DNA from 2 places in the Pseudoalteromonas sp. TB41 genome. Region 2 is predicted to be linked to the other one. Evidence: predicted binding sites of a transcription regulator. Region 2 holds the regulator's gene; the other holds the start of a gene.
What was found. The regulator LexA, encoded in region 2, represses DNA repair genes until DNA is damaged. The targets are predictions, from matches to a motif close to TACTGTATNNNNATACAGTA.

Region 1 (14,966 bases), on a different contig from region 2:
TGCACAAGAGCGAGACAATGCTTTATCAAAAGCACGCTTTGAATTTAGGTGGCACGACCAATTCAACATTGGTTTAGACCCTGTTCGCGCTCGTGAATACCATGATGAAACACTGCCGCAAGAATCAGGAAAAGTAGCCCACTTTTGCTCCATGTGTGGTCCTAAATTTTGTTCGATGAAAATAACCCAAGAAGTACGTGACTACGCCAAAGATCTAGAAGCGCGCGGTATTGATCCTAATAACGTGGGTGATGCCATTGAAATCAAAATGGTTGATGTAGAGGCCGAGATGAAAGCTAAATCTGAAGAGTTTAAACAAACAGGCTCAGAGATTTACCATAAAGCAATATAAAATAGGTTGCGAGTTGCGAGCATCGAGTAGCGAAATGTTTATCTTAACATCTTGTTGCTCGAAGCCAGAGACCCGCAGCTCGCAGCTAAATGTAGGAGTGTTTATGTTTTATGACATTGCTGTGGTGGGCTTTGGTTTAGCGGGGCGGTTGGCGGCGCTTGAGTTAAGTAAGCAGCACCGTATTACTGTATTTGAAGCTGATGACGAGCATACTCAAAATAGTGCGGGTAAAGTGGCGGCGGCTATGCTGGCACCACTAGCTGAGTCGGTTATGTGTGAACATGATTTAGCACTATTGGGAGTAGATTCTATTGCTCGCTGGCCTGCTATTTTAGATGAGTTAAACAGTGAGGTGTTCTTTCAACAGCAGGGCACCTTAGTGGTTGCTCACCCGCAGGATAAAGGCGACTTACAAAGTTTTGCACAGCGAATAAAGCCGTTACTAAATTTTAGTGCCAAAGCGGTTAATACGCAGCAAATAGCGGATTTAGAACCTGAGCTTACAGGGCGTTTTAATCAAGGGCTATTTTTATCCGGTGAAGCGCAAATAGATAACCAAGCCTTTTATAAAGCCAGCTTTAGGTTGCTAAATAAGCGCAAAGTAAAGTTTGTGTTTAATCAACGCGCCAGCATCTTTGATAATAAAGTGAATAATCGAGAGTTTGATTACATTATTGATTGCAGAGGGCTTGGAGCCAAACAAGATCAGCCACTTCGAGGCGTGCGCGGGGAAGTGGCAAGGTTATACGCCCCTGAGGTTAACTTAACGCGGCCTGTGCGTTTAATGCATCCGCGTTACCCTATTTATATTGCACCTAAACCTAATCATGAATATGTCATAGGGGCAACGGAGATCGAATCGCAAGATACAGGTCCTGCAACTGTGCGCTCAACCCTTGAACTATTATCAGCGGCCTACACTGTTCATAGTGGCTTTGCCGAAGCGCGATTATTAAATATTCAAACAGGCTTACGCCCAGCGTTTAGCGATAATCGCCCACAGGTAAAAAAAACGAGCAAGGTTATCAGTATCAATGGCTTATATCGCCACGGCTATATGTTGGCACCCGCGCTTGTGGCACAAGCATTATCGCAAATAGAGTGAGTATTAAATGAACATTACAATTAATGGTGAGCCTTTAAATGTGACTAGCCATGCGCTGCTGGAAATAGTAAAAAACGTGGGTGCGATGGCGCCTTATGCCGTGGCTGTAAATGGAGAGTTTATTCCTCAGAGTCGCCATAGCCACGTTGTTATAAATGAAGGTGACAGTATTGAGTTATTGTCACCTATCCAAGGTGGATAGTGCTATGCAAAGCAAAGACTGTTTAACAATTTATGGTGAACCAATCAATAGTCGCTTGTTAATTGGATCTGCGTTATATCCGTCACCAGATATCATGACGCAATCGATTAAAGCCTCAGGTGCTGAGATAGTCACCGTGTCACTTAGACGACAACAAAACGCGGCGGCAGGGAATGATTTTTGGCAATTAATTAAAAACACCGGTTTAAAAATACTGCCTAATACTGCCGGATGCCACAGCGTCAAAGAGGCTATTAACCTAGCTAAAATGTGCCGAGAAGTATTTGCTACCGATTGGATAAAACTTGAATTAATAGGCGATGACTATAATTTACAGCCCGATCCCTTTGCATTACTTGAAGCCACAAAAATATTGATTGATGATGGGTTTAAAGTACTGCCTTATTGCACTGATGATTTAGTGCTGTGTCAGCGCTTGAATGGATTAGGCTGTGAGGTGCTAATGCCGTGGGGCGCGCCTATTGGCACCGGTAAAGGATTGTTAAATAGTTATAATTTAAAAACCATTAGAGAACGCCTGCCTAATACAACATTAATTGTTGATGCCGGGTTAGGTTTACCATCGCATGCCTGCCAAGCACTTGAATTAGGGTATGATGCGGTATTATTAAATTCAGCCATTGCAGGGGCGGGTTGCCCAGTGACTATGAGCCGTGCATTTAAAGCTGCGGTAGAGGCAGGGCGCTTTGCATACAATGCCAAAGCAATGCCCGAAAAAGACGTTGCAACCCCCTCAACCCCAACAATGGGTATGCCATTTTGGCATCAGCAGTAAGGAAAGAAAAATATGACAAACGTAGTGTGGACAATTGCTGGCTCTGATTCTGGCGGCGGCGCGGGTATTCAAGCCGATATTAAGGCAATGCAAAGTTTTGGTGTGCATGGTTGTACAGCAATCACCGCGCTTACCGCTCAAAATAGCTTAGGTGTAGAGGCCATTAATGCAGTGTCTACCGATATTATTGAGTCCCAGTTGCTTGCACTTGAAAAAGACATGAAAGCCAAAGTGATAAAAATTGGTATGCTTGCCAATGTGCAGCAAATTCAGTTAATTAGTGAGCACATAAGCCATTACAAAGCCAAATGGCCAACCCCGCCGGTTATTGTGTATGACCCTGTGGCTATTGCCTCAAGCGGTGACTTACTAACAGAAGAAGACACCGTAAGTGCGATAAAAGAATGTTTACTACCGCTGGTGGATGTAATTACCCCAAATACCCACGAAACCCAGTTATTAACGGGTGTGTATTTAATTGGCCCTGCAGCGATTAAAGAAGCGGCGAGTAAGCTGATGGCGTGGGGCGCAAAAGCGGTGGTGATTAAAGGCGGACATTGGGATTACCCAAGCGGGTATTGCATTGATTACTGCACACAAAACGGTGAAGACTATTGGCTAGGTAATGAAAAAATTCAAGTTCCTCATAGCCATGGTACAGGGTGCAGTATGGCGTCAGTAATTGCTGCGTGTCTTGCAAAAGACTACCCGTTAAAAGATGCGTTTATTTTAGCTAAAGCCTATATAAACCAAGGTTTAAAGCAATCAGTTCGCTATGGCGAGGGCATAGGGCCGGTTGCACAAACGCAGTTTCCTACCGATTTAGCGCATTACCCTCAGGTGATTGAACCGGGTAGCTGGTTAGGTGATGAGTTGGATTTTGATGTGCCGCTTGATTTTAATATGGCTGCTGATTTTGCAGCCTGTGAAAGTAAAAAGCTTGGCCTCTATGGTGTGGTTGATAGTATTGAATGGCTAGAAAAGTGCTTACAGCAAGGAATTAAAACAGCTCAGCTTCGTGTTAAAAATAAAACGCAGAATGAGCTAGATGAACTGATTGCCAAAGCGGTCACCTTGGGTGAGCAGTATAATGCGCAGGTATTTATAAATGATTACTGGCAACTTGCCATCAAACATGGCGCCTATGGGGTGCATTTAGGGCAAGAAGACTTAGAGAGTGCAAACTTAGTTGCTATAAAAGAAGCAGGCCTGCGACTTGGTCTCTCTACCCATGGCTTTTATGAAATGCTTCGGGCGCATAATTACCGCCCAAGCTACATGGCGTTTGGTGCTATTTACCCAACGACGACCAAAGACATGACAGGGCAAATACAAGGGCTTGAAAAGCTCAATAAATTTGTACCGCTTATGCAGAGTTACCCTACAGTCGCTATTGGCGGTATTGATTTAAGCCGCGCAACTGAAGTAGCAAATTCGGGGGTTGGTAGCGTAGCTGTGGTACGTGCCATTAGTGAAGCGCCTGATCATGTTTCAGCAATTAGATCACTACAAACCGCGATTAATACGAAATATGACTGATACATCGCAAACGTTAAATGATAAAGAAACCTTGCGTTACAGCCGCCACATATTACTTGATGAAGTGGGGCTTGACGGGCAGTTAACGCTGAAACGTTCAACGGTTGCCGTAGTTGGTGCAGGTGGCTTAGGTAGTCCTGCGCTGCTGTATTTAGCGGCAGCTGGCATTGGGTCGCTTATTTTAATTGATGACGATGTAGTTGAACTGTCTAACTTGCAGCGCCAAGTGCTCTATAAAGTAAATCATTTGGGGCAAAACAAAGTTCGCGCGGCTGGAAAGGTGCTTGCGAGCCTTAACAATCAAATAAATATAATAACCCACACTCAAAAGCTGGATGATACCAACAGTGCGTTGCTCTTAAAAAACGCCGATATAGTGCTTGATTGCTCTGATAACTTTAGTACCCGTTATGCGGTTAATCGCTATTGCATTGCTAATAACACTCGCTTAATTACAGGGGCTGCGCTGGCAACTCAAGGGCAATTAATGGGGTTTGATTTTAGACAAAGTGACAGCCCATGTTATGGCTGTGTTTACCCTCAAAGTAGCGATGCACCGGTTATAAATTGTAGTAATGCCGGGGTAATTAGCCCTTTACTTGGGATTGTTGGGTCAATGCAGGCACAATTAACCCTCAATATGTTGTTAGGTCATTTTAAGGGGAATGTGTTTATAACGTTTGACGCATTAAGCTTAAAGCAACAGCATTTTAAGATGACTAAGGATTTAGCGTGTAAAGAGTGTGGCGGGTATGAGTAATGAAAAGCTTGGCTTTTAACGTGAGTAAGCTCTACGTCTACAAGAAAAGAACACCGCGGTTATTGAAAATAAACGCGGTGTTTTTTTAAGCTCGAACTGACACTACCTATTAATCATCAATTTTTGCAAAGGCAGTGCCTAAACGAGTAACTACCTCTGGGAGTTGATCGTCTAATATTTCTGCTTTGTTCGCACCCCATGCGAGCACAACCGTTGAGCCTAATTTAAAGCGACCCATTTCTTCCCCTTTCTTAAGGGTGATCGCGTTTTCGCCTTTAGTTGGGTAGTTCCAGCTAAACACATCACTGCCAGCTGGTGGAGTCACTGTGCCAGCCCAAATAGTTTCTATGCTGGCAACAATGGTTGCGCCTACTAAAACCATAGCTAGCGGGCCAATTTCAGTTTCAAAAATAGCCACTACACGCTCGTTACGGGCAAATAAATTTGGTACGTTTTGAGCGGTAAGTGGGTTTACTGAAAATAAATCGCCCGGTACATAAATCATTTTGCTTAGCGTGCCATCAATTGGCATATGAATACGGTGGTAATCTTTTGGTGCCAAGTAAATAGTTGCAAATTTACCGCCTAAAAACGGGGTTGTGTCGTCTTGTGATCCACCTAACAATGCTTGTAAGCTGTAATCGTGGCCTTTAGCTTGAATAAGTTGACCATCAACAATGTCGCCTAGTTGGCTAATTGCGCCGTCTACTGGATGAATAATAATTTCTTCATCTTCAACCATAGGACGCACACCGTCTTTTAACGGACGGGTAAAAAATTCATTAAAGCTTTTGTAATGAGCCGGATCTGAATATTTAGCTTCGCTCATATCTATTTTATATTGTTTAATAAATAATTTAATTAATGTGGTTGTTAACGCACCGGCTTTTGCTGCAGCAAGTTTACCTACCACACGAGAAATAAAGTGTTTTGGCATGGCATACTGCATGGCGATTTTAAATTTATCTAAACTCACAGGTTATTCCCTTATTATACGCGGGGCGCACGAGCGCCTGCACGGCCATCGGCCATGGTTTCTAAAATACGGTGGTAGCTTTCAAAGCGTAATTTTGAAATATCGCCATCGGCTACCGCTTGTTTAATTATACAGCCCGGATCGTTTAAATGTTTACAATCTCTAAACCGGCATCCGCCTATAAATTCTCTAAATTCTTTAAAGCACCAAGTGACGCGTTCAACATCTAAATGCCATAGGCCAAATTCACGAATTCCCGGTGAGTCAATTAAATTACCCCCACTCGGTAAATGATGAAGGCGTGATACCGTGGTGGTGTGCTGGCCAAGCCCGCTGTTTTCAGACACTTCTTTAGTCAAAATTTCAGCATCCGGCAGTACAGTGTTAACTAAGGTAGATTTACCCACGCCACTTTGACCAACAAAAATATTATTTTTGCCCGCAAGTACTTCTTTTAACTCATTAATGCCTTCGCCAGTTATATTACTAACTAGCAGCACCTGATAATTAAGGTTACGGTAAATGTCGAGGATTTGTTGTATTTCGTTTAAACCAGCTTCATCAATTAAATCAATTTTATTCAGTACTAAAATGGGTTCGATACCCATGTCTTCACAGGCAATTAAATAGCGGTCAATAATGCTCGGGGTAAACTCTGGCAGTACCGCTGAAACCATTAAAATTTGATCAATATTAGCGGCAATCACTTTAACCCCATCATAAAAATCGGGGCGCGTGAGTTGTGAACGGCGCTCTTGAGTTGCTTCAATAACACCCGCTAAATCACCTTCACTTACTTTTGCACGGCGAAACAATACTTCATCGCCGCAAACCAAGTTCGATACGGTACGACGAATATTACAACGTAATACATCACCGTTTTGTGTTTCTACATCGGCATGTTGTCCAAAGCGGCTAATAACAATCGCATTTTCCACTTGACCTAAATTATCTGTTTGCCATTCTTGCGCGCCGACTTTTGCCGGTTTTGTATCGGCATTCGATAAGCGCTTTTGATGATTGGCCTTGATCCTACGGGATTGGCCTTTACTTAATTTTTTCTGTTTTGCCACTTGAGGCCTATAACCTGAGTTAAATGCCGAGTTTGCCAAAAAAAGCTTTAGCTCGACGGTTGATGCTAATATGATATATCGAAATGCGTTGGATCTAAAGAAAAGCACCGTTTAAGGTAATTATGACTATTAATAAATCAAATTTAATTTGGCTCGATCTGGAAATGACCGGACTTGAACCAGAGACTGACAAAATACTTGAAATTGCAACTGTTGTCACTGACGCTGATCTGAATATATTAGCCGAAGGCCCAACCATTGCCATTCATCAAAGTGATGAACTACTTGATGGTATGGATGAGTGGTGTACAACTCAGCATGGCAAATCAGGGCTTACAGCGCGTTGTAAGGCAAGTACTTTCGATGAAGCTTATGCCGCTGAGCAAACCCTCGCGTTTTTAAAGCAATGGGTACCAGCGGGTGCTTCACCTATGTGTGGTAACTCGATTGGCCAAGACCGTCGTTTTATGAATAAGTATATGCGTGAGCTTGAAGACTTTTTTCATTACCGTAATTTAGATGTAAGTACCATTAAAGAACTTGCTCGTCGTTGGAAACCAGATGTATTGGCTCAAGTGAATAAAAAAGGGTCACATTTAGCGTTAGACGACATTAAAGATTCGATTATGGAATTAAAGGTTTACCGAGAAAAGTTTTTTAATTTATAAAAAATACTTGCAAAGCACCCTAATTATTGTAGAATCCTGCCCCGCTCAAGACGATAACCCCCGCGGGGTTAGTGTGTTTGAGCTTTGACTTTTGAATGCGGCACTAGCTCAGTTGCCAGAATGTTGAACGCGCCCTGTCGCGCACCAACGGACGAATTACTGACTATTTTGAATGCGGCACTAGCTCAGTTGGTAGAGCGCGACCTTGCCAAGGTCGAGGTCACGAGTTCGAGCCTCGTGTGCCGCTCCAATTTCTCACCAAAGAAATTGTAGTTCAAGATGAAAAGTTAAAATTGATATAATGCGGCACTAGCTCAGTTGCCAGAATGTAGGACGCGACCTGTCGCGCACCAACGGACAAATTACTGACTATTTTGAATGCGGCACTAGCTCAGTTGCCAGAATGTAGGACGCGACCCGTCGCGCACTAACGGACGAATTACTGACTATTTTGAATGCGGCACTAGCTCAGTTGGTAGAGCGCGACCTTGCCAAGGTCGAGGTCACGAGTTCGAGCCTCGTGTGCCGCTCCAATTTCTCACCAAAAGAAATTGTAGTAGAAATAAAGATTCAAGATGAAAGGCGAAAGGAACAAGGTTTAATTTTGACAGAACCTAGGACCTAGAATCTTCATATAATGCGGTACTAGCTCAGTTGGTAGAGCGCGACCTTGCCAAGGTCGAGGTCACGAGTTCGAGCCTCGTGTACCGCTCCAATCTTATTTACTTTCCAGATATTCATTTTCAAATAGCAAACAATAATCCACATGTGAATCATTATAAATTTAATTTATATAATTTTTATTAGATTTGAAGTGCTCAATGGATGCGAACGATCTGTGTTGTAAAACCTAAAACCTAGCTCTAAAACGTTTCGCCTTGCAAAGTGGCAATAATACGCCTAGCCCCGCCATGGTCGCGATGTTCGCCTAAGTATATTCCTTGCCAAGTCCCCAGCGCTAATTGACCATCATTAATAGGTATCGTTAACTCGCAACCTAAAGTGCTGGTTTTAATATGAGCAGGCATATCATCATCGCCCTCATAGTCATGACGATAATAAGGCTGGCGCTCAGGTACAAACTGATTGAAGTGGCTTTCCATATCCATACGCACGGTCGGATCGGCATTTTCATTAATGGTTAAGCTGGCAGAGGTGTGTTGAATAAATAAGTGTAATAAACCTATTTTTAGTTGGCTCAGCTGTGGGAGTTTAGTCAGTATGTCGTTATCAATTAAGTGAAAGCCCCGCGAGCGAGGCTTTAATGTAATCGTGGTTTGCGACCAGCTCATAGCTTATCGAAGCTCACTTCAATGTTTGCATTACCTGCATCACTGGTAAATGGCATAATAATTTTTTTGCCGTCACTTTTATGCGTAATAGTATGGTTTTTACCAGACACAACAATGGGGGTTGCCATGGCAAAGTCATAGCCTTTTTCACCTAATAGGTTTTTAGCACCACCGGTGACCATATTGGTTATTTCGCCGACCATGTCAGTGACTTCTTCATTTACGCTGTCAGGTCGCTCACCTAACATACGTTCCATTATAGTCAGCGCTAAACTTTCGTCGAAGGTTATTGAAAATGAACCGCGAGTTTGGGGGCCAACCATACCAATTAATCCCGATACATCACCACAGGCTACTTCATCGGTTTTAATGCGAGGTTTACCTGGTTTTAACTGAGTTTGAGCCATGGTGCTCAATACATTCATCAAAGAAGATAAAAAGGGATTAATGAACTCTACATTCATATTATATATCCTTAAATTGGTACTGATAGAGGGTATACGTAAAGTATAGCTATAGTCGCTCAGCTATGCTCGACAAGCGTCACATTTACCGTGTGCTTCTATGGTTTGCCCAGAAACTACAAAGCCACTTTCGGCTGCTAAGTTATTGAGCTCATGTGAAATTACTGTTGAATGCAGCTCTTTAACAAACCCACATGTATCGCAAATTAGTAATTGAACAGGATGAATATGATCAAAGTGATGACACAACATGAATGCGTTAGTGCTTTCAATTTTATGAATAAAACCGAGTTCTGCTAAAAAGTCTAAAGCACGATAAATTGTCGCAGGTTTTGCGCCTGTTTCAGTGACTTTTAATTGCTCTAGCAAATCGTATGCACCCACACCACCTTGAGCGCTTGCTAATAAACGAAATACCTTTTCGCGAATAGGTGTGAATCGCGCACCACGGTTGTCGCATATTTGTTTTGCTTTACTTACGAGTGATTCTATATTCATCTTCTCTCATCCTTACTTTGCCGTGATATACTAACATACTGTATTGTAGTTGCAGCGTTTTATTAACCGCTTTTGTGAAAAGGTATTCATTAATGCATGAACTATTAGCCATATTTATTTTCTTTTTTGCAGTTATCGATCCAATCGGCACAATTCCGGTTTTTATCGCCGTAACTCGGGGTGATGACGACAAGTTTAAGCGTAAAGTAATTTTTAAAGCAGTGGGTGTATCTGCTTTAGTACTGTTATTTTTTGTGGTTGCCGGTGAGCAATTACTCAATGTGATTGAGATTCCACTATCGGCATTTCAAATAGCCGGTGGGTTGATCTTATTAATTTTTGCACTCTCCATGACGTTTGGTGAAAGTAAACCCGAAGCTGAAATTAAAAGTGTTCGCGATAGCACTGAAACCGCTATTTTTCCGCTGGCTATACCCTCAATTGCAAGCCCAGGCGCTATGTTAGGTGCGGTATTAATGACGCGTAATGAAGAATATACTTGGGTTGAACAAATGATTACCTCATCAATGATGCTGGCCGTTTTAGTGGTGGTACTTATTTTGTTATTACTTGCTACGCATGTACATAAAATAATAGGTGATAGTGGGGCAAGTATTATTAGCCGAATTATGGGGTTAATTTTAAGCTCAGTCGCAGTAACGAATATTTTAAATGGTATCGCACAATACTTTGGCTTGCAGGTGTTTGCTTAATATTGCTGCGCATGGGGCTTTTGTGTAAAATGCAGCGCCTTTTAAGCTGTGCTTAAATTATAAATTTTTGAGGACTACATTTTGGATAAACGTACTTTAAATCGACGCTTTTCTGTTGCCCCCATGCTTGATTGGACTGATAAGTAAGTATTTAAAGGGTTTTAAAGGTTAAGGGGTGACTATAGGGTCACCTTTTTAGTTTTCAGGGGTCCCGATATAACACAGTTTGTATCATAATTAATTGACTAGGTACTTAACTTCAGTTACTTTACACACCATTAAGTTAACTTAACTAAACATAAACATCATTTAAGTTGCTTACCTTATTTATGCAACTATTCTTAATATTAGTAGTCTTATTTATTAGTTAACAGCCAATAACGGCTGTTTTTGTCGTGAGGTTTATTATGGAATTGCCAGCAGTCAAGAATATACTTGATGCCAACTGGGACTGGCGTCTACCTGTAAATATCCAAGATATTGCAGAAAAACTGAACATTAAAGTTGACTCTATTAATCCTTTTAACCCTGATCATAATGATTACAGAGGCTTAAGTGGCCTAGCTGAAATTAATAATCAAGGTCAAAGAGTAATTTACTGCAATAGTACAGAAAGCACTAACCGTAATCGCTTTACATTAGCGCACGAACTTGGTCATCACGTTCTTAATCACGTTAACCCTCAAAATCCTTGTTTTCGAGATGACTCAAATACGTTCAGCTCAAACTCACCAGTATGGCAAGAGCGTGAGGCAAACAACTTTGCAGCTCAGTTGTTAATGCCGCTTGATGCAATTAAAACAATGCTATTTGTTAAAGGTATTAGTAACATAAAACAGTTAGCGGAGATTTTTCAAGTTTCGGAAGCTGCCATGTATTATCGCTTGAAGAATTTAGGCTACCTAACTTTATAAAGTTGAGCCAAACAAATTATTAATATAATCTAGCCCTTTAATTTAAGGGCTTTTTTATGTCAGGTGAAAATAAAAATGATGGGTTTGATATTGCTGGTGACGTTAGTAGCTCAAATGTTAACGTCAATAATGAGCAAAACTCAAAAATAATCGAATTCAACGTACTTGAAGAAAAAATATATCTTGGTTTTAAGGTTTTTGGTTTTATTATTGCCATGGGGTTAGCCGTATGCTTTTTAAAAACAGGCCTTGAAGTTAGTAAAGATTCATTAATGCATATTGTTCACCATCAGGGCCAACCAACAAAATTGGTAGAAGTCTCAAAACCAGCAGATGAAAGTAAAAAAGAAAACAAAGAAATAAAAAAAGAAGAGCCAGAAAGTATGAGTAATAAAATGCTTTACTCAGGATCAATCATAACTTTAGTTGCATTTATACTTGGTACAGGCTTAACCTTATTGCTGACTATTGTTAAGTTCTCTTTCCATAGCCGGCAACAAAATGAAGATAATCCAAACGTAGCGCTCGCAGGTCCAGCAAGTGAGTTGTTTATGGCCTTGGCGAATTATATAAAAAGCAAAATTAAATAAAATAGCCCGCTAACTAGCGGGTTTTTTTGTGTTCCAAATTTCTAAATATGAATTATTTTGATAAATAATGACCTTTTTATTGAATGGTAGGCTGCTTATTGGCTTAATAAATACAAAATTCATTTCAAATGTTGGAGAGAGGATGCTTACCGCCTTTTTTGTGTTTAGTTTTTTAGTAGTATTTTTGACTATAGGAACAAGTCGCGTTAATTTTAGTGTTATTGTCTGCTTGGTGTTTGTGCTACTAGGTATACGTTTTGCAGGTATGCCAATTGAAAATATTGCGTTTGCAATATTAGGTATTATGATTGGGGCTAAAGTATCTATTGTTTGTAAAGTACATCAAATACATTAATTGAATTTTTAAAGCTCGCACCTAGCGGGCTTTTTAATGCCTGTATAAATCCCCATTGAGGGGGACTGGTTTCAGTCACCCCAAAAAGTTACTCGTTCTGTGCAATCTAATCGACTGGCCAACAACACCTTCAACGCTATATTCATCATACCCAGTTATTTTCACCGCTGGGTGATCAGGGTTAGCCGATAACAGCCGGTTGTTTTTTAAATCAGCTATTTTGCAAACAAACAAGCCATTTAACACCGCAACAATCACATCACCGTGTTTTACTTTTGCCGCTCTATCAATAATTAATAAATCCCCGCTAAATATCCCAACACCTTCCATACTGTTACCACTGGCACGACCAATAAAAGTAGAGTCACTTAAAAGACTATTATCTAAATTTGTCTCCAGTTCTTTTATGCCTGGTCCCACATCAACATTAGAATCAATCATCAAATAACCCTATTTATAAAAAAATTTAAATTAATCTTAGCGCTATTTAAGCCAGTTTTAAAATCATGCTCGGATGATTAACGCCTTGAAAATGTTCATACAACAAAAGTTATAACTCATTGCCATTACTAATGTAAATAAAATAAAAGCTAAAAACACGTGTCAAAAACAGGTAAAAATAACAACAAATAAGTTGTTGAAAATCAATGTGTTCGAAAGATTAAACTGGATTAATATACAGTGTTTTTATTGCTATTATAAAATTTATCATTACAATGAAATTGACTCCTTAATTAGGAATCTTTTAACAAACAAAAGGAACACAGTATGAACAAGCAAAATGCACACGGAAAATTAGCACACATCAATGCTGGTGTAGCAAAAGCTAAAAATGGCGGCGGTGGCGGCGGTGTAGAGCCACCAAAAAAGAAATAAGCCATTAAAAATATTAACCAGCATTAATGCTGGTTAATTACACCACCAAGGAAACCACATGATTGATTTTATAACCGCCACAGACTGGACAATAAGAGCTTTAGAAATACTCATTATTGTATTTTTGCTCGCAACGCTTAATAAACACCGCTCAGCATTGTTTTTTGGCGGTAAAAGTAATTTAAAATCAATTGATGATCACACAATGCATTCATGCTTTATTGCAGCACTTACAGTGATGGTATTTCACTTTGTAAGCTCAAGCTTAGCTCAATACATAATTACAATAGAAATGAGCAAGCTAGCACTCAGGCAGTTTTTTTACTTCACTATGTTTAGTTGCTCAATGGCATTTGTCGTTGCGTTATTTTTTATGCATAGCATTAGAGGTTGCACGTTCTCAACAACAGCGCGGTTTTGCTTATACCTTGCACTAGCTCAATCGGTTGTGCAGCTAATACAATTTATTATGCGCGGCCTGCTAGATAACAGCATGCTATCACCCGCTTATAGCTTTAGCGTTGTCGCGCTTAACATACTATCGTTAGGTGTTGTTGCTATATACCCAGTTAAAAAATTTACTCGCTCACTAACTAAAGAGGGAATTTAAATGCCATTACTCATAGTAATGTTTATCTGTTTAACAATGGCGTTGTGTATAACCGGAGTCGCAATAGTGCGCGGCCAAAACACAACAGGCATAGAAACCATACTTAAACATAAAATAAAACACTATATGCCAGAGGGAACAGCAGCCCACCAAGACGATGGCGGTGTAGCCTACTCAATAGTCATGGATTTAGGCGCCACAATAGAGCAGCCAGATAACTGGGATAAAATAGAATCAATGAACGTGGTACACAAACGCGCTACCATGTTTAGAAACCAAGCACTTAAAAAGCCAACTAACATACCACACGCGCAAGAACGGCCTATATTCAAACTTGTTAAATAACCCGCTAATGCGTAATGCCAGTCAGTTAAGAACTGACTGGCATTTTCTTTTATAGGGGTACTTATTCGGCTTCTTTCTTATCACCCTTGGATAATGCCTATCTGGTAATCTATCGGGTAAAATAAACAATCTAAGTGTTGTCAGTAACTCATCGTAATGAATAGGCAACTTACTTGCACTATGTATTGGCGTAAACATAAAGAAAGCGATAACCTGTCGCATAGATTGGCTAAAGCTTAGCTGTGTAGGCAAAATATCCTCATCTTTAGTTGCATCAAGCATGATGATACGTATTAAATTGTAAGCGAGTAATAACCCCCATAACTCTTGACGTACCATGTCTGGTTTCTTACTACGTAACGTGTGTTTGCTATGATTCAATCCCTGCTTTATTTCTCTAAACGCCAGCTCAATTTCCCAGCGTTGAGTATAAACCTCTGTTAATTCTTCATATGGAAATCGTAAAGGGTCAATGAGAGAGCTGAGTACACGATAGCTTTTTCCATCCACTTTATAGGTGGTTAATCTTGCCATCATGGTCTCTGGTAATGACTCAAATTTCTTTCTGGCTTGAGGACTTGTGGACAAAATCACTATTTTATCATTGTCATTTATACTATGTTCAACTTGATACTGTAAATCCTTCCTCGCGGGTAACATCCAGTGAGTGTTATCTCCTTGGTTTTGCCATTGATACAACAGTCCTAATGAGTAATAGCCGCGGTCAAACAAGGTAAGAGAATTATCTGGTACGGCTGGTAATAGTCGTTGAGCTAAGCTCATTTCACCTATGCGACGGGAGTCAAAGCTGCTATCTAACAGTAAATGGCTAGATACT
Region 2 (14,966 bases):
CTCTCTAATAAGCGTGATCCCATCCATAACAGGCATATTTACATCAGAAATAACTGCATCAAAACCTTGCTGCTTGGCAATCGCTAATGCCTCACTACCGTCTTTGGCTTCGGTAACATCAAACCCTGCTGTTTTTAACGTAAAACTCACCATTTGACGCATTGATGCAGAATCATCTACAGCTAATATTCTTTTCATATAGACCTCTAATTAGTACTTTCTGGTGCTAGGTATTCACTTAAACCGAGTTGATCAATGGCATTGGTTAATGCATCACTACTGCCAACCCAGGCAATTTTTTGATTAATAGTAAGGAGATGTTTTTGTAGGGCACATAAAAGTTGAACCGAGGCCGTATCAGCAGACATTACATCGCTAATATCTAAGCAAATATCTCGGCTATTATTAAGTTCGCTTAATAAATCTTGATGTAAAACTTCAACATGAACAATTGAAAGTTCGTTTGGTAGTTTAAGCATTTTTTAAGCTTTTCCTTATCAACTCAATCCATAACAAAAGCTTAGACCGAGATAATGAAAACGCCATAAAAACGACTGAAAAATAACCAATTAATTAAAAACCGTTAATAAAAAACGCGAAAAGGGGCATAAAGCCCCTTTAAAATCGTAAAACCTTTAAAAACTAGTTTTTGTAGTATTCGGCTATTTCAATAAATTCTGCGGTTAATTTTGTAGTATTAACCAAAGGCACATCACCTTGTTTAAATTCAGGCTTAAAAATAGCTCTTAGTGCGCCACTGCCATCAACAAGGGCAACAGATGCACTATGATCCACCGCATAGTCTGATTCATTACTATCACTAATTGCGTAAATTAATCCAAGCTCGCGGACAAATGGAAATAAGTCTTTATGCTCACCTGACACAGCTAAAAAATCTGGATTAAAGTAATCTATGTACTCTTTACGTTTTTGGGCAATATCACGTTTAGGATCAACAGATATAAACCATACTTGTAGTGGGTACTCAGCCTGCAAATTTTTATAGACATTGTTGAGCTTAGCTAGCGTCATTGGGCAAATATCAGGGCAACTTGTGTAACCTAAAAACACTAAATTCCATTGACCTAAAAACTGCTGTTTGGTTACTGAATTCCCTTGTTGATCATTCAACGAGAAATCAGATAACGGCTTTGCGGTTTCATAAACTAACGCATCAAGATCTTGTAAATTATTTTTATCACTACAGGCTGATAAAAAGAGTACTGAAAAAACAACTAAACCACACCATAACTGCTTCATATAACTAGCCATTTATCTATAAATAAGATGATAAATAGTATCATCAAATGAATAATCGAAAAACGAAATAAATCCATCGCAGTGTCTTCTTTGGCGGCAAACTTTAAGTTAATTGCTTTGTATATAAATACAATATTGAGAAGACATGCCCCGCTTAGATAAATAAGCCCTGACATGCCAATCAAATAAGGAAACACACATACAATGGCGAGTAATACCGAATATGCAAGCACGCATGTTTTACAAAAATCGATACCATGGGTGACCGGTAACATGGGGATTTTAGCCCGCTCATAATCACTTTTACGCGCGATGGCGAGCGCCCAAAAATGAGGTGGGGTCCAGGTAAATATAATCATCACCAGCAACCAAGGGGCTGCCGCCATTTGATTTGTTTCAGACACCCAACCGAGTAATGGAGGCATTGCACCGGCTAATCCCCCTATAACTATATTTTGTGGTGTGGCACGTTTTAAAAATGACGTATAAATAAACGCATAACCAACAAGTGCAAATAAGGTCAGTATGGCTGTGAGCGTATTTGCCCACAACATCAGCATAATAAACCCAGCAACCCCAATCACAGTGGCAAAGCTCAGTGCATGTAATTTACTTAAACGCCCTTTAGCAACAGGGCGATGGCGGGTGCGTGCCATTTTGCTATCAATTTCACTATCAACAACATGATTAATGACTGCGGCGGCCGCAGAGAGTAATCCAATTCCTAATAAACTGATGAACTGAACCCCAACACCTCTGCCAACATCAGGGGCTAGCGCTAAGCCAACCCATGCTGTTAACACTAGCATAGCCACTACTTTAAATTTACTTATTGCCAAATAATCTTGGATTAAGTGGTAACTTTTAGTCAATAACGATGCGCTATAAACGGGCTGCATTGCTTTTTTATTAATTGTAAGTGCCATAATCATTCCCCTCTAAGTACGTACTTTTAGGTAATAACATAACCTAACCATAGTTAATAACAGTATGGCAGCCATTAAGTTATGCGCCAGTGCCACGCCTAACGGAAAATGAAAATGCACCACGGCTAACCCTAAAGCTATCTGGCAAAATAACGCCACTAGCACACTCACCGTACAGCTTTTAATTTTTTGCGAATAGGCATGACTGTATATACGCCACATCACCAAGGCTAAAACAATGCAAGTAACTAAGGCCCATATTCGATGCAGTAAATGAATAGACATACGCGCCTGTTGCGACAACACACCAAATTCATAATTACTGTGCTCAAGGGGGAGCTGAAAGACACTACTGAATGAAAAAGGCTGAGCGTAACTACACAGCGGTAAGCCATTACAATGTGGAGCCGCATAATTAGCCGCTAACCAACCACCAAGGGCGATTTGTAAAATCAGTACCGTTAATGCCACGAGGCTTAATTTAAAGTGAGGTTTTGCGCCCGCATCACCACCCGTAATAGGTTGACTGGTCAGACGCAAATACAATAGCGTTAATAACGCTAAAATACTAAATCCTCCGAGCAAATGCCCCATAACTATAAGCGGCTGTAGGTTCATAGTAACCGTCCACATACCTAATGCGGCCTGAAAAATAACAAGCAGCAGCAATATCATAGGCAACCTTACAGGCGTGGTTGGGTACTGACGCTTTAGAAAAGCTAAAATAAACAACACTAAAATTAATACCCCAAGCGTGCCTGCAAAGTAGCGATGGATCATTTCTTTCCATGCTTTTGCTTTTTCAAATATCATATCGGGATAACTTTGAATCGCTTGTGCAATCTCTGCTTCGTGTTTAGGCACGGTTAAAAAGCCATAACAACCAGGCCAATCGGGACAACCAAGCCCTGCGTCACTTAAACGCGTGTATGCGCCCAGAGCCACCACAATTAATGCGAATAAACTCGTTGCTAATACCAAATTTTTATAGTTTTTATACATAGCATCCTCTACTTAGCTCGAACGAGAGTAATTGAGTAATTTTTTTAGATCTTTTAATAACCCTTTTTGGATCAAACGGTTTTCTTGTGGTTGAGAACTAAATGGATACTCCAGTACAATTAGCCCCATATGATCGATTAAATACAAACTGGCAGACTTTAACTGCTGTTGCTCATCAATAACATGCCAACGCGTTGTAACTAGCTCAGGCTGTCCCATAATAGCCATATCAACTTTGTGTTGGTTTTTGCCAAGGGCAACATATAAATTGTCTAAAGCGGCTAATTGCTCTGTGCAAGACGCTTTGCATTGTGCTGAATAATTTAAAGCGATGGTCCATTGCTTAGGGTTATGCTGCGCCCAATTGTCTAGCTTAATTTCACGCTCTAAAAATTCACCATGGTTAGTAATTGCTGTAGGTAGCCAATCAAGTTTTAACGCGCTGTAAGCCAGCACTAAGGGAATAGCGCAGCACACAGCAAAGAGTAACAGGGGTTTATTTTTCATTATCTATCCTCTTCCTGCTTGCAAAAATAGCGACCACCACACAGGCAACCGCAATTAAAAACCACTGTACTGAGTAGGCATAATGTTTTTCTGGACTCATAACAACGGCTTCATAATGAGGGGCAGCAATTTCATCAGCTTGACCTTGGCGGTAAGCCATAAAATTCACTAAAGGGCGATTAGATTGGCTACTCAATGCTTGTAAATCAATGATTTGAATTCGTTTGGCTAAATCCGACTGAGTATTGTTATTGGCTAAGGTAAAGCCACTTAAATTATCTTCTTTAATTTGTGCCGTTAACGTAAATTTACCACTAGGTATTGTTACGTTTGGTAGGATTTCTCTTGAACGTTCTGCTTTTACCCAGCCTAAGTTCACTAACAAAAAGCGTGATTCATCAGACAGTTTTAATAATGCCAGTAAGTCGTATCCAACCTGACCATTATAAATTTGGTTATCGAGCAGCCAATAATTATTAGTATCAAAATAACCACTCAGCGAAACTAATACGCCGGTTTTATTCCACTCTTTTGGCAGTTGTTGCAACTGTGCCCAGCTCATAACTCCTTGCTGTTGAATATTTTCAATGGCATTAAGCTGTTGTTGCTTTTGATCTGCGCGCTGTAATTGCCAAAACCCTAAACGCACACAAACTAATACCACAATAACAACCAAGCAAACTGTGATTATTGAGCTAAGCTTTTGTTTGTTAAATACAACTAACTGCATAAGGGTAAATCCAGTGATTATTAAAATTATTATTGTTCTACTGTTATTATTTATATTGTTTAATTTATTTCGTGCTTTATTTATTATGGTGTCGGGAAAAACCAATGGACGCCCCATGTCTCACTTTTTAGGGCGTCGAGTATTATTTTCTGTTGTGGTATTAGTGATGGTAATTGCCGCACTAAAGCTCGGTTTAATTACGGCAAATCAATCACCTTTGCCCACTACAGTACATATACAAAAACAAACAAACATAGCCAAACAACATCAACAAAATGCCAGTACCACGCCGCAGCTTGAAACGCGAAGTGCTTATTTTTTGTAAAGTGGCCTTTTAAAATCCGTAGGAAAACGATTAATAAAATAATGGTACCTAAGGTGACATGCATACCGTGAAAACCGGTTAGCAAAAAGAAAGTATTACCGTAAATTCCCGCATCAAGGGTTAAATTAAGGTCATTATAAGCATAAATATATTCTTCTACTTGGAGCCCTAAAAAGCATACTCCTAGCAAAATAGTTACGCCTAAAAACACCTTAAGTGGCGTGCGTTTGTTATTTTCCATCGCTACATGAGCAAAATGCAGAGTTACCGACGAAGCTAATAAAATAAGGGTATTTATAAGTGGTAACCCTTGCCAGCCCATTGCTTGCGTAGTGGTGCCTCCAGGGGTATTTAACAATGGCCACACAGCCTCAAAAGTAGGCCATAACACTTCGTTAGTCATGGCGTTGTTATCGGCGCCTCCAAGCCAAGGCACAGAAAACATGCGGGCATAAAAAAGGGCCCCAAAAAAGGCCATAAAAAACATGACTTCTGAAAAAATAAACCAGCTCATACCTTGTCTAAATGAGCGATCCATTTGTGCAGAATATAAACCTTGATGCGACTCTTCAATCACATTTTTAAACCAGCTAAACAGCATATAAAGCAATACGGCAATACCCACATACAGTAAGTAAACACCACTGCCTCCCTCTTTACCCATATCCATAACTGTTAAGGCTGCCCCTACCGCAATAAAAAATAGCGCCACCGCGCCAACTATTGGCCATGGGCTTTGATCAGGTACGTAATAATGTTCATATTTTTGATTCATTTCATTTGCTCCTAGTTTTTCACTAGTTTTATAAGCTAGTTATTACTGGCTACTAACTTCTCGCTAATATCAAATACGGTATAAGACAGAGTTAACTCCTCCACATCACTGGGTAACTCAGTATCAACATAAAAAAGTAATTTAAACTCTAACTCCTCGCCAGCTTTTAAAGGTTGCTGGTCAAAGCAAAAACACGCTATTTTGTGTAAATACTTAGCCGCTTTACCCGGCGCTACCGAGGGTATCGCTTGCATCACTTTGTCTTCATTACTGTTGTTTTTAGCGCTAAACATAACCTCACGCATGGCCCCTGGTTTTACATCTACACTGTATTCTTTAGATTTAACCTCAAAAGGCGCACCACTTTGGGCATGCGTAGTAAAACTAACGCTGACCTCTCTATTCTCAGTAATCAAGGTACTTTGCTGTGCTTGTTCTAGCGAGGGCTTACCATTAAGCCCGGTTATATCGCAAAACACGTCATATATAGGCACCATGGCAAATGCAAAAGCAAACATTGCAATGCAAATAACCACCAGCTTTTTTAATAACGGCAAGTGAGTCATTATTTAATGTCCGGTGGCGTTGAGAACGTATGATATGGCGCTGGTGAATCAACTTCCCATTCAAGCCCTTCTGCCCCATCCCAAACTTTTGCAGGCACTTTATCGCCCCCTTTTGCACATTTATACACAACAACAACAAACAGTAATTGTGATAAACCAAAGGCAAACCCACCTATACTAATAATGGCGTTAAAGTCAGCAAACTGCAGCGCATAATCAGGAATTCGACGTGGCATACCGGCTAACCCAACAAAATGCATTGGGAAAAACAGCACATTTACACTTACCAACGACAACCAAAAATGCCATTTTGCCAAGGTAATATTGAACATATTTCCGGTCCATTTTGGCAGCCAATAATAAGCCCCCGCCATAATAGAAAACACCGCGCCCGTTACGAGTACATAATGAAAGTGCGCAACCACAAAGTAGGTGTCGTGGTATTGAAAATCGGCAGGCGTAATAGCCAACATCAATCCCGAAAAGCCACCTAAAGTAAACAGCACAATAAATGCGATACTAAACAGCATCGGCACTTCAAAGCTAATAGAGCCACGCCACATAGTTGCTACCCAGTTAAATACTTTTACGCCGGTAGGTACCGATATCAGCATAGTCGCGTACATAAAAAACAACTCTCCCGCCACGGGCATACCTGTAGTAAACATATGATGCGCCCACACAATAAAGCTCAACAAGGCAATCGAGGAAGTGGCGTACACCATAGAGGCATAACCAAATAGTTTTTTACGTGAAAAAGTAGGCACAATCGTAGAGATAATGCCAAAGGCAGGCAAAATCATAATATAAACTTCAGGATGACCGAAAAACCAAAAAATATGCTGGAACATTACCGGATCACCACCACCAGCGGCATCAAAGAAGCTGGTCGCAAAGTATTTATCGGTGAGTACCATAGTAACTGCACCAGCAAGTACCGGCATAACCGCAATAAGTAAAAAAGCCGTGATCAACCATGTCCACACAAATAACGGCAGTTTCATCCACGTCATCCCCGGAGCACGCATATTCACTATAGTAACCACCACATTAATGGCACCCATAATCGAACTGATACCCATTATGTGTACCGCAAATACAAACATTGCTGTGTTGTCGTTACTATAAGTGGTGGAAAGCGGGGCGTAAAAGGTCCAACCAAATGCAGGGCCACCACCAGGCATAAACAATGACGCTAACAAAATTAAAAACGCAAACGGTAAAATCCAAAAACTCCAGTTGTTCATTCTCGGTAATGCCATATCTGGCGCACCAATCATTAGCGGGATCATCCAGTTTGCCAATCCAGTAAATGCAGGCATTACTGCACCAAATACCATGATCAGTCCATGCACTGTGGTCATTTGGTTAAAAAAGTGTGGATCAACTAACTGTAAACCCGGCTGAAATAGCTCAGCACGGATCACCATGGCCATTGCTCCACCAATCAAAAACATGGTGAGGGAAAAAATTAAATATAAGCTTCCGATATCTTTATGGTTGGTTGTAAATAACCAGCGCTTAAAGCCAGTAGCGGGTTGGTGGGCATGATGAGCCTCATTGGTGTTAGGTTGTTCTGCAATGCTACTCATTATTTAGCCTCCCCATCAGCATCCAGTGCCGCTTGTATTTCGCTTGGTTGAATTACCTCTCCGGTGTCATTACCCCATGCGTTACGCTTATAAGTAATAACGGCTGCTATCTGCTTAATAGATAATTGCTTTGCAAAAGACTGCATCGCTGTACCTGGTTTACCATAAAGTAAAATATCGATATGACCTTTGATATCACCTACCACTATTGGGCTACCTTTAAGTGCAGGAAAAACACCTGGCAGGCCTAAACCAGTTGGTTGGTGACACGCAGCACAGCTCGCCATATAAACTTGCTCACCCAGTGCCATTAACTCTTCTTTTGGTACTACTTGGTCTAATAACGCAGCGTCTGCTTCAGCTGCTTTTTGCTTGGCTTGTTTAGCCTCTGCTAACCACGTTTTGAAGTCTTCTTCTGTTTTAACTTCTACCACAACAGGCATAAAACCATGATCTTTACCGCAAAGCTCTGCACACTGCCCACGGTAAGTACCAACCTCATTAATATTGGTCCATGTTTCGTTAATAAACCCAGGGTTTGCATCTTTTTTAACGGCAAAGTCAGGCACCCACCATGAGTGAATAACATCATCTGAAGTCATTAAAAAACGTACTTTTTGATTAATTGGTAGTACCAGCGGTTTATCGACCTCGAGCAAATAATTCGGGTTTTTATCAGCAAGGTTGGTTATTTCATTTTGAGGTGTAGCTAGCATGGAATAAAACTCAACGTCCTCCCCCATATACTCGTAATGCCACTTCCACTGTGAGCCTGTAATTTTAATGGTGAGATCAGCTTTGCTGGCATCCTCCATGGCAATTAAGGTTTTAGTCGCAGGAATGGCCATAACAATTAATATGACAAAAGGGATCGCAGTCCACAGTATTTCTACTTTGGTGCTTTCATGGAATTGGGCAGGGACAGCCCCTTTAGATTTGCGATGATGAATGAGTGCCCAAAACATAATGGCAAACACGATCACCCCAATCACACAACATATTAAAAAAATAGTCATGTGCAGTTGGTATACATTATTACTTATATCGGTTACGCCTTTACGCATATTATATTGGCTATTAGCAAGCACATTCTGCGAAAAAACAAACAATATAAGCCACAAGGAAGAACTCAGCTTACCCATGTGACGGCTCCTTTGATGCTATTGCTGACGCAAAGCGAAGAGGCATACGGCTTAAACGCCTATTCGTTATTTTTATTTTTTATAAGGGTGCTGGATTTAGTAAATGTGTGTTCTCAAAACGACTAAGCTGTGAGTTATTTTTATTCCAGCTCTTTAATAACTAGTTAAAAAATAAACAATAAGCAAGGTGAGTATGAAAAATAAACAAGGTGTATTTTTTAAAATGCGCAGCTAAAAAAATAGCAACTAGTCAGGCAATTAATCTAAGAGTCAGGTTTAGTAAGGGGTGTATTGAAATTACAGGATAGAAATATAAAAAATTGTTAACTTAAAAAAGCAGAGTAAATTTGTTTATTTATAAAGTATTTAGTGATTTTATTTATGATAGGAGAAGCACTTAACAACATATAGTCATACATTTGATAAGTTAGACATTGTGCTGCTAACAAACCCAGCGCCTAATCACTATTAAGCGCTAAATTATGCTTTAATACTACATCCAGTCAGCGTTACGAATAACACCTACCGCTAAGCCTTCAATATTGAACGACTCATTTTCTAAATCGACCTCAATAGCTGAAAACTCATCATTTTCAGCATGTAAGAGTACTTTTCTGCCCGCTTTTTCTAAACGCTTCACGGTTACATCGTCGTCAACACGGGCAACAATAACTTGTCCATTTTCGGCAACTTGGGTTTTATGCACAGCAAGTAAATCACCATCCATAATACCAATGTCTTTCATACTCATACCGTTAACACGCAATAAAAAATCGGCCGCAGGTTTAAACATTAAAGGGTCAATTTTACAGTGGCTTTCTACATGCTGTTGCGCCAATATTGGCTCACCGGCAGCAACCCTGCCAATTAAAGGCAAGCCCAACTGCTCTGGCTCCTCTTCTTCAACAAGCTGAATGCCCCGACTCGCGCCTGGCTTCATTTTAATAACACCTTTTTTGGCCAGTGCTTTTAAGTGTTCTTCTGCAGCATTCGCACTTTTAAAACCCAGTGTTTGTGCAATTTCGGCACGTGTAGGAGGCATACCAGTGTCTTTAATAAACACTTTAATGAGTTCGAGTATTTGCGCTTGGCGTTTCGTTAATGGTCGCATACAACTGGTTTTCCATACAGTACAATTAACTGTGAGTATATACAGTTATTTAAAAATCGCAAATATAAATTAATGCCTTATATGCCGTTATCATCAAACAATAACCTACTTTAAAAGCAGGGTGATAAATGTAATTATTAGCAACGCATTATCATATTAATAAATTTTAATTCTCAATTACTTATCCAAGGAGCTAGCATGAGTATTTGGCATCAACCGATTACATTAGAGTTTTGTAAGCAATTAGATCAAGGTATTACAGGCCAAGGGACACTCATGAAAACCATGGGAATAGAGATCAGTGAAATTGGTGATGACTACTTAGTGGCAACTATGCCGGCAATTCCAGAGCATCATAACCCTATGGGTATCGTTCATGGGGGTGCAAATGTGGTGCTTGCTGAAACAGTAGCAAGTTATGCCGCTAATTTTGTGGTTGATTTCAATCGATTTTATTGTGTTGGCCAAGAAATCAGTGCAAGTCATTTAAAGGCATCACGCAATGGCACATTAACGGCCACAGCGAGAGCTTATCATATCGGCAAGCGCAGCTCGGTTTGGGATATTAAAATAACCAATAGCCGCAATGAGCTTTGCTGCGTATCACGTATGACCGCAGCCGTAGTTGAGCGAAAAGGCTAGTAAGTCAATTAACCAAGGTTGAAGTTAAATTACTTTTCGAGAGGGTAAATAGTAATTTCTACGCCTGCACCAATTGCAGATATACGTAACAAGGTATCTGCATGTAAGGCTTGGTTAAAGCATTTTGGCGAAGTGCCAGACTCAAACCCAATATCGAAAGTTCTGCGTGAACAACTCAACCATTGCTTTAATGCATTGCGTGAACACGACTCGATTAACTCACACAAGTGATTAATCGCTTTATCTGGCGTGGTTATTTCACCTGCAACCTCAATGCGAGCAAGTTGACGGTATTCGTCTTTATCATAATGTAAAATAGTTGCGACCTTTTTTAAATCAGCAACTAATACGCTAATATCTTGCTTTGACTCAAGCTCTAGATCTACATTTAAAAATTGAATTTCCGACATTATCTCGTTTTTACCCTCTATTAATTTCATTGCAAACTTTAACGCAGTTTTACCGTTATACCAAATCAACAACGCAGGAATTACCTCATTAACGCATTTTTAGCGTTAGCCTCTGAATATTGCCCACTATTTACTCCTCAAAAACGCCCTCTACAAAATACGCAAATTAAAATTAAAGCATGCCGGCGGCAGTTTACTTTTTTATTCTAGGCCTTAAACTAGCCGCTCCTGTAGTTCACGTATGTGATGGATATGATTCGGTTTATTTTAGCTTTGTTGGCTTGCTGTGCTTGTTTTTCAGCAATGGGCGAACAATTTACGCGGTTTTCGAGTGCCAAAAAGCACTTAATTAATACCCTTCCCGAAAACGCTAAAAGTATTTATTGTGGTTGCGATATAAAAAAACAAGGCAAAAAGTTGGTACCCGACCCTACCCATTGTGGCTACGTGCCTCGCAACACACTAACCCGCTCAGGCAAAGTAAATCAACGTGCCCTGCGAATTGAATGGGAACATATTGTCCCTGCATGGGAATTTGGTCACCAGTTACAATGTTGGCAAGATGGTGGGCGTAAAAACTGCCGCAAAGTTAGCGCTAAGTTTCGCATGATGGAAGCCGATATAAACAATTTAGCCCCTGCAATTGGTGAAATTAACGCCGATCGCTCAAACTACCGCTTTGGCATGTTAGCCCAAAACGCGACGCAATATGGTCGCTGTGAGGTTAAAGTTAATTTTAAACAACGTGTTGTTGAACCGCCTGTTCATGCACGTAAACGCATTGCCGATGCGTACGCTTACATGCAAAAAACGTATGGTTTAAAAATTTCAGCTAAACAACAAAAGCTATTTAATGCTTGGCAACAACAAGCTTATGCTGCTAACACAAATAGTAAAAAGCTGTAAGTTTAAATTAAAAGCGTGTAACACACGCTTTTAATTAACCTATAACGCTTGGTGTGGTCCAAATATTTCGTAGTGAATGTTTGAGCTTTGCACACCTAAATCAAGTAGCTGGCCTTTTACGTAAGCCATAAATGATGCTGGTCCACACAAATAAAATGCCCCTTCGCTAATAGGTAATGATGTCTCAAGCACCGTTAAATCCATTAACCCAGTGAAATCACACTCCTCGCCACCTTGATTAAACCAAGTAAATGTTTTTAGCTGTGGATGCATTGCCGTTTGCTGCGCTAAATACCCTTTAAATGAAAATTCGCGGCTGTTTTCACATGCGTGCAAATAACTAATCGCTTGATTTTTATCACCACTAAGTAGCGTTTGAAGCATCGCCATCATCGGGGTTTGGCCAACGCCTGCTGAAATAAGTACCACTGGAGTTGCCTCATTTTTTAAAATGAAGTCTCCCGCTGGCGGGTATAACTCTACTCGTGCGCCTTGCTCTAGTGAGTGTAAATAATTAGACACCACGCCAGGCTTTGGTTGGCACTCTTTTTTAACGCTAATACGATAGTTTTTAGCATTGCTCTTTTGCGAAATAGAATACTGGCGGATCTCTTCATATTCTGCGCCCTCAGGCTTAACTTTAATGCCAATGTACTGTCCTGGCTTGTAGGTAATAACTGCTTTACCATCCACAGGTGTCAGCGTAAAACTAGTTACGAATTCAGATTCAATATGTTTATCAGTAATTTCAAACTGGCGCGTGCCTGCCCAGCCACCATGGTTGTTTTTACTGTGCGCATACAATGCCGCTTCTTCGGTAATACAAATATCAGCAAGTACACCGTAGGCTTCGCGCCACGCATATTCAACATCGGCAGTAAACTGCTCAGGAATAAGCTCTTTTAACGTACCGATTAAATGTGCGCCCACAATAGGATAATGCTCAGGTAAAATATTTAAGCTGGTATGCTTATGATTAATTCGCGCTAGCGCCTCTTTTAACACGGCTAAATTATCAAGATTTTGCGCGTACGCAGCCAATGCATTAAATAATGCAAATTGCTGACGACCCGTTTCTTGATTAGTCATATTAAAAATATGTTTAAGTTCGGGATTATGACTAAACATGCGCTTGTAAAAATGATCGGTTACGACCGTACCTGCCTCTGCAAGCAATGGCACCGTGCTTTTAACTATTTGTATGGTTTTATCGGATAACATGTTTATTTCCTATGTAATAACTAACTGCTTGCATTTAGCATTACACAGAGCGTGCCAACTAATTAAACCTATAATATTCAATAAGTTAAATTAACTCGCTTTACAAGATGAGTCTTTATGACCTACTATAAAACCTGTAAAAATACACTAACAGGTCATTTTGACATGAACCAACAATTCAACCTGACGCAAGTTGCATTAGAACTTGCGCAAAGTACGTTACATGCTCACAGTTTTGAGCAACTTTTAGCCACGGTTGAACGTGTTATTCCCAGCGATGCCAGTGCATTATTGATTCGCCAAGGTGAGCAATTAAAACCCTTAGCCATTAAAGGCCTTATGCCCGATAGCCTAGGACGACGTTTTGATATTGCGGAGCATCCTCGCCTTAAAGCCATCTGCAGTAGTCGTTTGGCTCTGCAATTTGCACATGACTGTCCACTACCTGATCCATACGACGGGCTACTACTGGCTAAAACCGGTGATATTCCAGTGCATGCCTGCTTAGGGTTACCCCTTTATGATAAAAACGCACTACTTGGCATTCTGACCTTTGATAGCCTTAACGCCAATGCGTTTGACGGTATCACCACTGATACACTCAACACCTTACAAACCTTGTGCAGTGCGCACTTTAAAACAGCCCTAGAGCTTGCCCATTACAAACAACATGCGCAGCACTCTAGTGAATTAGTACAAGCGTTAAACCGTGAGGCGCTCAAACGTGATGGTGGTGAAATTATTGGCCAAAGCTCTGCAATACAAACGCTTAAAAATGAGATAAAACTGGTTGCGGCATCAAACTTTAGTGTCCTTATTTTAGGTGATACTGGGGTCGGCAAAGAGTTGGTGGCACGTAATATTCACTTACACTCCGCACGTAAAGATCAGCCATTAATTCATTTAAATTGTGCATCACTGCCTGAAAACCTCGCAGAAAGTGAATTTTTTGGCCATGCAAAAGGCGCTTTTACGGGTGCGCAAAATGCTCGCCAAGGTAAATTTCAGTTAGCCGATGGCGGCACCTTATTTTTAGATGAAATCGGCGAGCTGCCTCTGGCTATGCAAAGTAAATTATTACGCGTACTGCAAAGTGGCGAAGTACAAACCGTTGGCGAAGATGAACTTAAATATGTCGATGTTAGAGTGATTGCAGCAACCAATCGCGACCTAAAACACGAAGTAACACAAGGACGGTTTCGCGCCGATTTGTACCATCGATTAAGTGTTTATCCACTCACAGTCGCTCCATTGAAAGCCCGTGATGAAGATGTTATTTTATTAGCTGGTTATTTTGCAGAAAAAACAGCCCGCAAGCTCGCTATTAAACAGCTAAAACTCAGTATTGAAACGCAACTGCTGCTTAAAAAATATGACTGGCCAGGCAATGTGAGGGAGCTTGAGCATGTGATTAATCGGGCTGCATTAAAGGCTAAACAACATCAGTGGCAGCAACCAATTATTACTATTGAACCTGCGCATTGTGAGCTAAATTTAAGCGCTGTTAACACCTTAGCTCTTGAACACTCAAACCAGCTTGTAATCCCACCTTTAGCAAACAACATTTCGTTAAAGCAAGCCACAGATACCTATACTCAGCAACTTATAATACAGCAACTTAAACAACATAATTATAACTGGGCAAGCACAGCGCGTAGTTTACAGGTCGACCGCGCTAACTTAACGCGGCTAGCCAAGCGCTTAGGTGTTTCAATAAAAAAATCGTTGTAGCCTTTTTAACTTAACTTTCGCTGCCTAAAATAATTTTTTAATAGCTGACTAAACGCTTGAACTTTTGCCGTTCGATGCACTAAATGATGCGTAACCAGCCACAAATCGGTTGGCCAACTC

Region 1: a site for LexA is predicted at 12,962-12,981, ahead of L641_RS0108370 (S24 family peptidase). Genes of this name have one in related genera too.

What each region holds. Positions count from the first base shown of each region.
Region 1 is NZ_AUTH01000062.1:606-15,571, reverse strand. Features, by position in the region: gene thiC (phosphomethylpyrimidine synthase ThiC) at 1-352, shown strand, start outside; gene L641_RS0108460 (FAD-dependent oxidoreductase) at 456-1,457, shown strand; gene thiS (sulfur carrier protein ThiS) at 1,465-1,659, shown strand; gene L641_RS0108450 (thiazole synthase) at 1,664-2,455, shown strand; gene thiE (thiamine phosphate synthase) at 2,468-3,994, shown strand; gene L641_RS0108440 (HesA/MoeB/ThiF family protein) at 3,987-4,754, shown strand; gene asd (archaetidylserine decarboxylase) at 4,864-5,730, opposite strand; gene rsgA (small ribosomal subunit biogenesis GTPase RsgA) at 5,745-6,803, opposite strand; gene orn (oligoribonuclease) at 6,926-7,471, shown strand; tRNA gene L641_RS0108420 (tRNA-Gly) at 7,646-7,721, shown strand; tRNA gene L641_RS0108415 (tRNA-Gly) at 7,929-8,004, shown strand; tRNA gene L641_RS0108410 (tRNA-Gly) at 8,111-8,186, shown strand; gene L641_RS0108405 (secondary thiamine-phosphate synthase enzyme YjbQ) at 8,335-8,763, opposite strand; gene L641_RS0108400 (chemotaxis protein CheX) at 8,760-9,227, opposite strand; gene L641_RS0108395 (transcriptional repressor) at 9,291-9,725, opposite strand; gene L641_RS0108390 (MarC family protein) at 9,818-10,438, shown strand; gene L641_RS0108385 (ImmA/IrrE family metallo-endopeptidase) at 10,846-11,352, shown strand; gene L641_RS23115 (hypothetical protein) at 11,409-11,942, shown strand; gene L641_RS0108375 (hypothetical protein) at 12,010-12,297, shown strand; gene L641_RS0108370 (S24 family peptidase) at 12,373-12,738, opposite strand; gene L641_RS0108360 (hypothetical protein) at 13,232-13,783, shown strand; gene L641_RS0108355 (hypothetical protein) at 13,784-14,128, shown strand; gene L641_RS0108350 (IS4 family transposase) at 14,150-14,966, opposite strand, start outside.
Region 2 is NZ_AUTH01000085.1:25,955-40,920, reverse strand. Features, by position in the region: gene L641_RS0113660 (response regulator) at 1-198, opposite strand, end outside; gene L641_RS0113655 (STAS domain-containing protein) at 207-479, opposite strand; gene L641_RS0113650 (SCO family protein) at 643-1,260, opposite strand; gene cyoE (heme o synthase) at 1,257-2,186, opposite strand; gene L641_RS0113640 (COX15/CtaA family protein) at 2,199-3,188, opposite strand; gene L641_RS0113635 (hypothetical protein) at 3,201-3,695, opposite strand; gene L641_RS0113630 (SURF1 family protein) at 3,685-4,425, opposite strand; gene L641_RS23790 (DUF2909 domain-containing protein) at 4,379-4,750, shown strand; gene L641_RS0113620 (cytochrome c oxidase subunit 3) at 4,650-5,525, opposite strand; gene L641_RS0113615 (cytochrome c oxidase assembly protein) at 5,561-6,091, opposite strand; gene ctaD (cytochrome c oxidase subunit I) at 6,091-7,683, opposite strand; gene coxB (cytochrome c oxidase subunit II) at 7,683-8,825, opposite strand; gene lexA (transcriptional repressor LexA) at 9,319-9,936, opposite strand; gene L641_RS0113595 (PaaI family thioesterase) at 10,135-10,578, shown strand; gene L641_RS0113590 (hypothetical protein) at 10,608-10,988, opposite strand; gene L641_RS0113585 (endonuclease) at 11,241-11,894, shown strand; gene hmpA (NO-inducible flavohemoprotein) at 11,934-13,115, opposite strand; gene norR (nitric oxide reductase transcriptional regulator NorR) at 13,281-14,846, shown strand; gene L641_RS0113570 (LysR family transcriptional regulator) at 14,852-14,966, opposite strand, start outside.